DNA from 2 places in the Curtobacterium sp. MCSS17_007 genome. Region 2 is predicted to be linked to the other one. Evidence: predicted binding sites of a transcription regulator. Region 2 holds the regulator's gene; the other holds the start of a gene.
What was found. Region 2 encodes HspR, which represses chaperone genes until heat shock. Its sites were predicted from a motif close to AAGTTGAGTCNNNNNGACTCAACTT; they were not measured.

Region 1: a site for HspR is predicted at 2,332-2,356, ahead of DEJ22_RS00155 (Hsp20/alpha crystallin family protein). Genes of this name have one in related genera too.

Annotation. Positions count from the first base shown of each region.
Region 1 covers NZ_CP126257.1:29,363-33,765, forward strand. Annotated here, with positions in the region: gene DEJ22_RS00140 (SDR family oxidoreductase) at 1-515, shown strand, start outside; gene DEJ22_RS00145 (manganese catalase) at 558-1,439, shown strand; gene DEJ22_RS00150 (hypothetical protein) at 1,536-1,850, opposite strand; gene DEJ22_RS00155 (Hsp20/alpha crystallin family protein) at 1,865-2,308, opposite strand; gene DEJ22_RS00160 (MarR family winged helix-turn-helix transcriptional regulator) at 2,431-2,898, opposite strand; gene DEJ22_RS00165 (phenolic acid decarboxylase) at 2,962-3,489, shown strand; gene DEJ22_RS00170 (alpha/beta hydrolase) at 3,489-4,280, shown strand; gene mgrA (L-glyceraldehyde 3-phosphate reductase) at 4,395-4,403, opposite strand, start outside.
Region 2 covers NZ_CP126257.1:423,106-427,508, forward strand. Annotated here, with positions in the region: gene dnaK (molecular chaperone DnaK) at 1-599, shown strand, start outside; gene DEJ22_RS02095 (nucleotide exchange factor GrpE) at 602-1,261, shown strand; gene DEJ22_RS02100 (DnaJ C-terminal domain-containing protein) at 1,285-2,289, shown strand; gene DEJ22_RS02105 (heat shock protein transcriptional repressor HspR) at 2,414-2,824, shown strand; gene DEJ22_RS02110 (GntR family transcriptional regulator) at 2,991-3,650, opposite strand; gene DEJ22_RS02115 (class I SAM-dependent methyltransferase) at 3,793-4,403, shown strand, end outside.

The DNA.
Region 1 (4,403 bases), 390 kb from region 2:
TCGAGGAGCTCGGCGGTCTGGACGTCCTCGTGAACAACGCCGCGTACCAGATGACGCACGAGACCATCGAGGAGATCAGCGACGAGGAGTGGGACCACACCCTCGCGACGAACCTCAGCGCCTACTTCCACCTGGTCAAGGCTGCGTTGCCGCACCTCGGCCCGGGGTCGTCGATCATCGGCTCGAGCTCGGTGAACTCCGACAACCCGAAGCCGAACCTCGCCCCGTACGACGTCACGAAGGCCGGCGTCGCGAACCTGTCGGCCGCGCTCGCGCAGCTGCTCGGGGAGCGCGGCATCCGCGTGAACAGTGTCGCGCCCGGACCGATCTGGACGCCGCTCATCCCGTCGACCATGCCGCCGGAGGAGGTCGAGCAGTTCGGCAAGCAGTCGCCCCTCGGCCGCCCGGGGCAGCCGGCAGAGCTGGCACCCGTCTACGTGCTGCTCGCCAGCGACGACGGCAGCTACGTGTCCGGCGCCCGCGTCGCCGTGACCGGCGGCACGCCGATCCTCTGAACCCCCCAGCGACCACCACCACCAACCAGACAGGAGAACGAGTTGTACTTCCACAAGCAAGAGCTCCAGTTCAAGGCGACCCCGGACAAGCCCGACGCGATCTACGCCCGGAAGCTGCAGGAGGTGCTCGGCGGTCAGTACGGTGAGATCTCCGTCGCCCTGCAGTACCAGTTCCAGGCGTGGAACATGCACATCCCGGGCAAGTACCGGGACATGGTGTTCGGCATCGGCGCCGAGGAGATGGGCCACGTGGAGATGCTCGCGACGATGATCGCGCAGCTGCTCGAGAAGAGCCCGCTCGGGATCACCGAGGACGCGCTGCAGGACGACCCGACGGTCGCCGCGATCGTCGGCGGCACGGACGTGCAGCACGCCATCGTCGCCGGCGCCGGCGCGCGTCCGGTCGACAGCAACGGCAACCCCTGGCAGGGCTCGTACATCACCGCGTCCGGCAACCTGCTGGCCGACTTCACCGCCAACGAGAACGCCGAGATGCAGGGCCGCGTCCAGGCCGCCCGGCTTTACCACATGACCGACGACCACGGCGTGCGGGACCTGCTCTCGTTCCTCATCGCCCGCGACACCATGCACCAGAACATGTGGGCGACCGCCGCGGCCGAGCTCCGCGAGAAGGGTGTCGAGGGGTTCCCCGTGCCCAGCAACTTCCCGCAGTCGAAGGAGAACCAGGAGGTCAACTACCAGTACCTCAACTTCTCCGACGGCAAGGCGGCGGCCGACGGCCCGTGGGCGAGCGGTCCGTCGTTCGACGGCAAGGGCGAGTACTCGTACCACGACGGCCCCACCACCTCGGTGCCGATGCCGCCGCCCACACACCCGGACGTCCGTCTCTACGGCACGACCGAGATCCCCAACGTGGTCGAGAAGACCGCGGGGCTCGTGCAGGACACGTTCAACAAGGAGTGACGGTCCCGCCGGTCGGTCCCCTGAAGTGACCGCAGACGGACGGGAGGCCCGGTGCCAGCTGGCACCGGGCCTCCCGTCCGTCACGTGGTCACGCCGTCACGTCTCCGCACCGACCGTCGCCAGCGCGGCCGTGTCGTCGTCACGCGGTGCGCGCGTCGGCTCGAAGATGCCGGAGTAGAGGCGCACCGCGCTCCAGAGCGCGATGCACGCGACGGTCCCGGCCACGGCCGCGACCCAGGGCACGATCGCCACGTCGGTCCACGCCCGCGGAGCGACGACCCAGGTGAGGAAGCTGCCCACCGTGCTGCCACCGGCACCGAGCAGGGCGGCCGTCCGGCGATCGAGGCTCGTGACCACGAGGCCCGCGGTCACGACCACCACGGCGAGGAGCGCGTTGAGGACTGTCGTCACCGGCGCCCTCCGGACTACTCGGCGGAACCGCTGCCGACCGCGAGCTGCTGCGCCCCGCCACCGGTGGTGACGTCGATCTTGCGCGGCTTCGCGGACTCCTTGACCGGGATCGTGACGCTCAGCACGCCGTTGTCGTAGGCGGCGCTGATGCGCGCGGTGTCGAGGTGGTCACCGAGCGTCAGCTGTCGGACGAACGTGCCCGGCTGGCGCTCGCGCGTGAGCCACTGCGATCCCTCGGGGGCGCCGAGCGTGCGCTCCGCGCGGATGGTGAGCACCGAGCCGTCGACGTCGACGTCCACCGAGCCGGGGTCGATGCCCGGCAGGTCGACGTCGAGGACGTAGTGGTCACCGGTGCGGTAGAGATCCATCGGCATGGAGCGGGGAGCACCGGCGCCGGCACCGAGCAGGGAGCCGGCGAGTCGGTCGAGCTCGCGGAACGGGTCGAACTGCATCGTCATCGAGATCAACTCCTTCGTGGTCCTCGTTGAGTCCCCTCGACTCAACTGCCGTCCGTTCTAGCACTCTCCCCTCAGGAGTGCCAAGAAGCCGCTCGGAGACCGCTGGGAGTGCGCCCGTGCTGTCAGACGTCGCGGTGCGCGATCTCGCGGTGGAGGCGCTCGAGAGCGGGGAGCGCGGCGGCGAGGGCGTCCCGGTCCTCGCTCGACAGGCGTCCGAGTGCCTCGACGAGCACGGTCGTGGAGGCCTCGTCGTAGGCGGTGAGGCGTTCCTCGGCGAGGGGGGTGAGCCGGAGCTCCGTCCGTCGTCCGTCGCCGGGCGCGAGCCGGCGCTCGACGAGGCCCGCGAACTCCATCGCCGAGACGAGGTTGCTCACGGTCGACCGGGCGAGGCCCAGGCGCCGCGCCAGGGCCGAGGGAGTGGTGGTGCTGTCGGACAGGGCGCGCATCACCTCGACCTGGGCGTCCGGGACGTCGGGGAGGTCGGCGACGGCCCGGGAGGTCCGGAGGAGCGCTCGGCGGAAGGGGCCGATGCGGTCGCTGAGCCTGCGGGCCACCTGTGTCGTGGCGTCCGAGCCGTCCGTCCCCTGCACACACGGCAACCTAGCAGCGGTGGATGTTTGCAACAAAACCAATTCGGGAGCAAACTCGACTGCATGACCATCCAGACCTCCGTCGAGCACCCCGAGCCGCCCCAGGACCTGTCCGGCATCGTCGGCCACCGCTTCGTGTACACGTACGCCAACGGCTGGCAGTACGAGATGTACGTGAAGAACGCCACGACGATCGACTACCGCATCCACACCGGACACGTCGGTGGTCGCTGGGTCAAGGACCAGACCGTCGACCTCGTGGCGCTCGCCGCCGGCGTCTACAAGGTCTCCTGGAACGAGCCGACCGGCACGAGCGTCGTCGTCAACGTGCTCCCCGAGCAGCGCGTCCTGCACGGCACGATCTTCTTCCCGCGCTGGATCGAGCTCGACGGGTCGAAGACCGTGCTCTTCCAGAACGACCACCTGGACGAGATGCAGCGGTACCGCGACGAGGGCCCCACGTACCCGATCTACGTCGTACCGGAGTTCGCGCACATCACGCTGTTCGAGCACGTGGGCGAGGACGACGAGACCGTGGTCGACACCGCTCCCGGCGACCTGCCGGCCGGCTGGGCGGACCGGACGAACTGATGGCCGCCGCGCCACTGCGGGGCGTCGACCCCCGTACCACCCCGACCACGCTCGACCACGGCGGCCGCACGATCCGCGGCTGGCAGTGGGAGCCGGAGGACGGCGCCGCCGCCGACGCACCGGCCGTGCTGCTCGTCCACGGCTTCAGCGACAGCGCGCTCGGCGGGCACCAACTGTTCGTGCAGACCGCACGGCACCTGGTCGCCCGCGGCGCGGTCGTCCGCAGCCACGACCGGCTGGGCCAGGGCGTCAGTGACGGGGAGTTCGCCGACATCACGATCCGCGACGAGGTCGAGCAGGTCGTCGCCATGGTGCGGGCCGCGGACCGCGGGCAGGGCGTGCACGTCGTCGCGCACAGCCTCGGCGCGGTGGAGTCGGCGCTCGCCGCGGCGCGGGTGCCGTCGCTCGTCAGGACGCTCACGCTCTGGTCGCCCGCCGGTGTCGTCGTGGACGACATCACGAAGCACGACGAGATCCAGGGGCAGCCGCTCGCCCCGGTGCGGGAGCGCGGCTGGTTCGACTTCGGCGGGATGCCACTGGGCAGCGCCTTCATCGCCGACGTGCAGGACGACCTCGACGTGTACGGGCCGGTGTCGGGCTACCGTGGGCCGGCCGACGTGGTGCACGGCAGCGAGGACGCGATCGTGCCGGTGTCGTACGGGCGCCGCTACGCCGAACTCCTGCCGGGCGCGCGACTCACGGTCGTCGACGGTGCGGACCACGGCTGGTCGTCGGTCCCGTTCCGTGAGCGGCTCCTGGCGCTGCTCGACGAGCGCCTCGGCCTGTCCTGACGGTCGCCCCTTCCGCAACACGCAACGTGGGCGGCAGCACGCAGCGTCCTACCGCTGCGAGCAACCGCCCACGTTGCGTTCCGCGATCCGACCCGAGTCGGAGGGGTCGAGGCGTCAGCTGAC
Region 2 (4,403 bases):
TCACCCGCGACAACAAGCCGCTCGGCACCTTCGAGTTGACCGGCATCGCTCCGGCTCCCCGTGGTGTTCCGCAGGTCGAGGTCACGTTCGACATCGACGCGAACGGCATCGTGCACGTGTCCGCGAAGGACAAGGGCACCGGCAAGGAGCAGTCGATGGTCATCTCCGGCGGCTCGTCGCTGCCGAAGGAGGACATCGAGCGCATGGTCCGCGAGGCCGAGGAGCACGCGGCCGAGGACAAGGCCCGCCGCGAGGCCAACGAGCGTCGCAACCAGGCCGAGCAGCTCGTCTACTCGATCGAGAAGCTCATCAAGGAGAACGACGAGAAGCTCCCCGCGGACGTCAAGTCCGAGGTGCAGGCGGACGTCGACTCCCTCAAGTCGGCCCTCGCGGGTGACGACGACGAGGCCGTGAAGACCGCGTTCGACAAGCTCAACGAGTCGCAGGGCAAGCTCGGCCAGGCGATCTACGCGCAGCAGGACGCTCCGGCGGCCGGCGGCGAGCAGCCGACCGGTGACCAGGGCCAGCAGCAGGCTGACGACGAGGACATCGTCGACGCCGAGGTCGTGGACGACGAGGACGACAAGGACAAGAAGTAACGATGACGGACCCCCAGGACAACGTGCCCGAGGACCGCGAGCCCCAGGTCGAGGGCGACGCGACCAACGCGCAGGAGCCCGAGGACCTCATCGAGGCGGAGGGGCCGGACGTGGAACTCCCCACGGACGGCCCCGCCGCCGGCGGCCCGCAGGCTGACGAAGCGAACGACCTCTCCCCGGAGGACCAGGCGCTGCTCGACGACGCCGCCCGCGGCATCGAAGAGGACAAGCTGAGCCAGGCCGACCGCGACCTCGTCGCCGACATGCGTGCCGACATGCTCCGCGCGCAGGCCGAGCTGGTGAACTTCCGGAAGCGCGTCGAGCGCGACCGCGAGGCGAACCGCGACGCCGTCATCGCCGAGGTCGTCCGGGCCCTGCTGCCCGCACTCGACGACCTGACCCGCGCGGAGGCACACGGCGACCTCGCCGAGGGCCCCATGCAGGTCATCGCGCAGAAGATCCGCGGCGGCTTCGGCAAGTTCAAGCTGGAGCAGATCGGTGAGAAGGGCGAGCCCTTCGACCCGAACGTGCACGAGGCGATCGTGCAGCTCCCGACGCCGGGTGCGACCGGCCAGACCGTGGCGGACGTCGTCGAGCCGGGCTACAAGCTCGGCGAGCGGGTGCTCCGGGCGGCCAAGGTCGCCGTGGCGGTCCCGGCCTGATCGCGGGAAGGAGGTAGGGATTCATGGCCAGTCAGGACTGGTTCGACAAGGACTTCTACAAGGTCCTCGGCGTCGACAAGACGGCGAGCGACGCTGAGCTGAAGAAGACCTACCGGAAACTCGCGCGGCAGTTCCACCCGGACTCCAACCCGGGTGACGCGGCCGCCGAGGCCCGCTTCAAGGAGATCAGCGAGGCGTACTCCGTGCTCTCCGACAAGGAGCAGCGTGCCGAGTACGACCAGGTCCGCGCCATGGGGTCGGGCGCCCGCTTCACCGCGGGTGGCCCGGGCCAGGGCGGCGGGTTCGAGGACGTCTTCGGTGGGATGTTCGGCCAACAGGGCGGGCAGCGTGTCCGCTTCGGCCAGGGCGGTGCCCGTGGTGGTGCCGGCGGCTTCGAGGACATCCTCGGCGGGATGTTCGGCGGCGGTCAGGGCTTCGGCCAGCCCACCGGCGGTTTCCGCGGGTTCGGAGGACCGACGAAGGGGCGCGACGTCACGGCGTCGACGACCCTCGACTTCACCACCGCGATCGCCGGCGACACCGTCAAACTGTCGCAGGGCAACGGCCGACCGGTGAACGTCCGCATCCCGGCTGGTGTGGCGGACGGGCAGAAGATCCGCCTGCGCGGCCGCGGCGAGTCGAGCCCGGACGGCGGCGAGGCCGGTGACCTCGTGGTCACCGTCAGCGTCCGCAAGCACCCGGTGTTCGAGCGCGACGGGCAGCACCTCCGCGTGGACGTCCCCGTGACGTTCGCCGAGGCGGCACTCGGCGCGACCATCCAGGTCCCCACCCTCGGTGGCGACCCGGTGAAGCTCAAGGTCGCTCCCGGCACCCCGTCGGGTCGCGTCCTGCGCGTGAAGGGCCGCGGTGTCACGACGAAGAACGGCACGGGCGACCTGCTCGCGACCGTCCAGGTCGCGGTGCCGTCGCACCTGTCGGACAAGCAGCGCGAGGCCGTCGAGGCGCTCCGCGCCGCCCTGCCCGACGAGGACCCGCGCGAGGACCTGCTCGCCAAGGCACGCAGCTAGCGCTGCGCGACCAACACCAAGACCGGTCTGGAGGCTCGGTGCGGCTCCGTCAGGAACCGTCACCGGGCCTCCAGACTGTCTCCCAGGACCACGAGGACGACGGAAGGGACGCGTCATGACCGACATGGACGAGAACTCGCCCGTCTTCGCCATCGCGACGGCGGCGGAGCTCGCTGAGATGCACCCGCAGACGCTGCGGCAGTACGACCGGCTCGGCCTGGTCGTCCCCGGCCGCACCCGCGGAGGTTCCCGCCGCTACTCGATGCGCGACGTGGCGCAGCTGCGCGAGATCGCCCGACTCGGCAGCGAGGGCGTGTCGCTCGAGGGGATCCGACGGGTGCTCGACCTCGAGAACGAGAACAAGGCGCTGCGCGACCGCGTGCGGGAGCTCGAGCGTGCCCTCGCCGACCAGATGATCAACCGGCCGGGCGCGCGGGTGTTCGCGGCGACGACGACGGGTGCCGCGGTGTCGCTGCGTGCCGGGATGCGACCGCAGCGGAACACGGCGGTCGTGCTGTACCGGCCCGAGCGCTGACGCCGGCCGGACTCACCACGGCCAGGGCAGGTCGTCCCGCAGCTCAGTCGTCCCGTCCGCGGCGGTGCAGCGAGGGGGCTGGGCTCGCTCGTCCGGTGGCCGACAGGATGTCAGTCGTCGGGCGCGGACGTCCCGGACGACGGCGCGCAGGCATTCCACGCACACCTCAGCGCTCCTTCCGGTCCGGGTCGGGCAGTTGGTGGATCGTCCACGTCGCCCGCTCGGCGAGGCGGCCGTCCCGGCAGTCGATCGCGATCCGGAGCGCGACCAGACCGTTGCGGATCTGCTCCCACGGCAGCGCGTTCCGCACGGCGTCGTGCCGGAGCCGGTAGGTCAGCCCGTCCGTGGCGCTCTCGAGGACGGCGGCGAGCACCGGGTTCTCGCACGCAGCGATGAGGGAGCGGTAGATCGGCGAGAGGGCGTCCCCCCGGCTCGTGGTCCACAGCGGGTCACCCATGCAGTCGAGCAGGAGCCCGAGGCGTCGGAAGAGCACGGACCGCGCACGGTCGTCCATGCCGGGGACGGCGGTCCGGACCACCCCGCCGAAGAGCAGTCCGAGCGCCTGCAGCGTGGGCAGCAGCTCCTCGTGCCGCGGGACGACCACCCGCGTGTACCGGTTCGGGCGGAGTTCGACGAGTCCGAGGTGCGCGAGGTCCGACAGTGCCTCGCGCACCGGGGTCCGTGAGCACCGGAGGCGCAGGGCGAGCTGCTCGTCGTCGAGCAGGGTGCCCGGCGCGAGCGAGCCGTCCATGATCTCGGTCCGCAGGCGTTCCCGCGCCTGGTCGCGGAGCCGCGGTCGCAGCTGGGCGTCTGGCGAAGCGAACATCGGCCCCTCTCGCGCTCGTCTTCCCGCCCGGTGGGAGCGGCTGACCACGAGCGTAGAGCCTTGGGATACCAGGTGCGTCGGTGATATACCGCGGATGTCCACCACGGCACGCTCGCTCGGGGCCACTGGGTACCCTTGGGCGGTGCCGTTCGACTTCGCAGACCACTTCCGGCGCCGCAGCGACGGCGACCAGCCGGACATCGTCGCGATCGACGGCACCGACCGCTTCATGCTCGACGAGGCACCGTTCCTGCACGGCGACGCGCTGCGCCAGCCCGGCGAGGTCGCCGTCGTCGACGACCGCTACGGCGTGCTCACCCTCGGGCTGCTCGCCGTGGACGGAGCGCGCGACGTCCGGGTGGTGCAGGACTCGCTCGTGGGAGAGCGCGCCCTCACGGCGAACGCGGGCACCTTCGGCCGGCGGGGCTTCCACCACCCGGCGACGTTCGAGGACGCCTTCCGCGACGTGCGGCTCGTGCTCCTCCGGCTGCCGAAGTCGAACGACCGGCTCGACGAGGTCGTGCGTGCGATCGCCCGGTGGGCGGCCCCGGACGTCGTGGTCGTCTGCGGCGGTCGCGTGAAGCACATGACGCTGTCGCAGAACGACGTCCTGCGTCGCTACTTCGGCGAGGTCACGGCCTCCCGCGGGCGGGCCAAGTCGCGGCTGCTCATCGCGCAGGACCCGCTGCACGCCGCGGCCGCCCGCGCCGACGTGACGGCACCCTGGCCGCGGCGGGTGCACAACGACGAGCT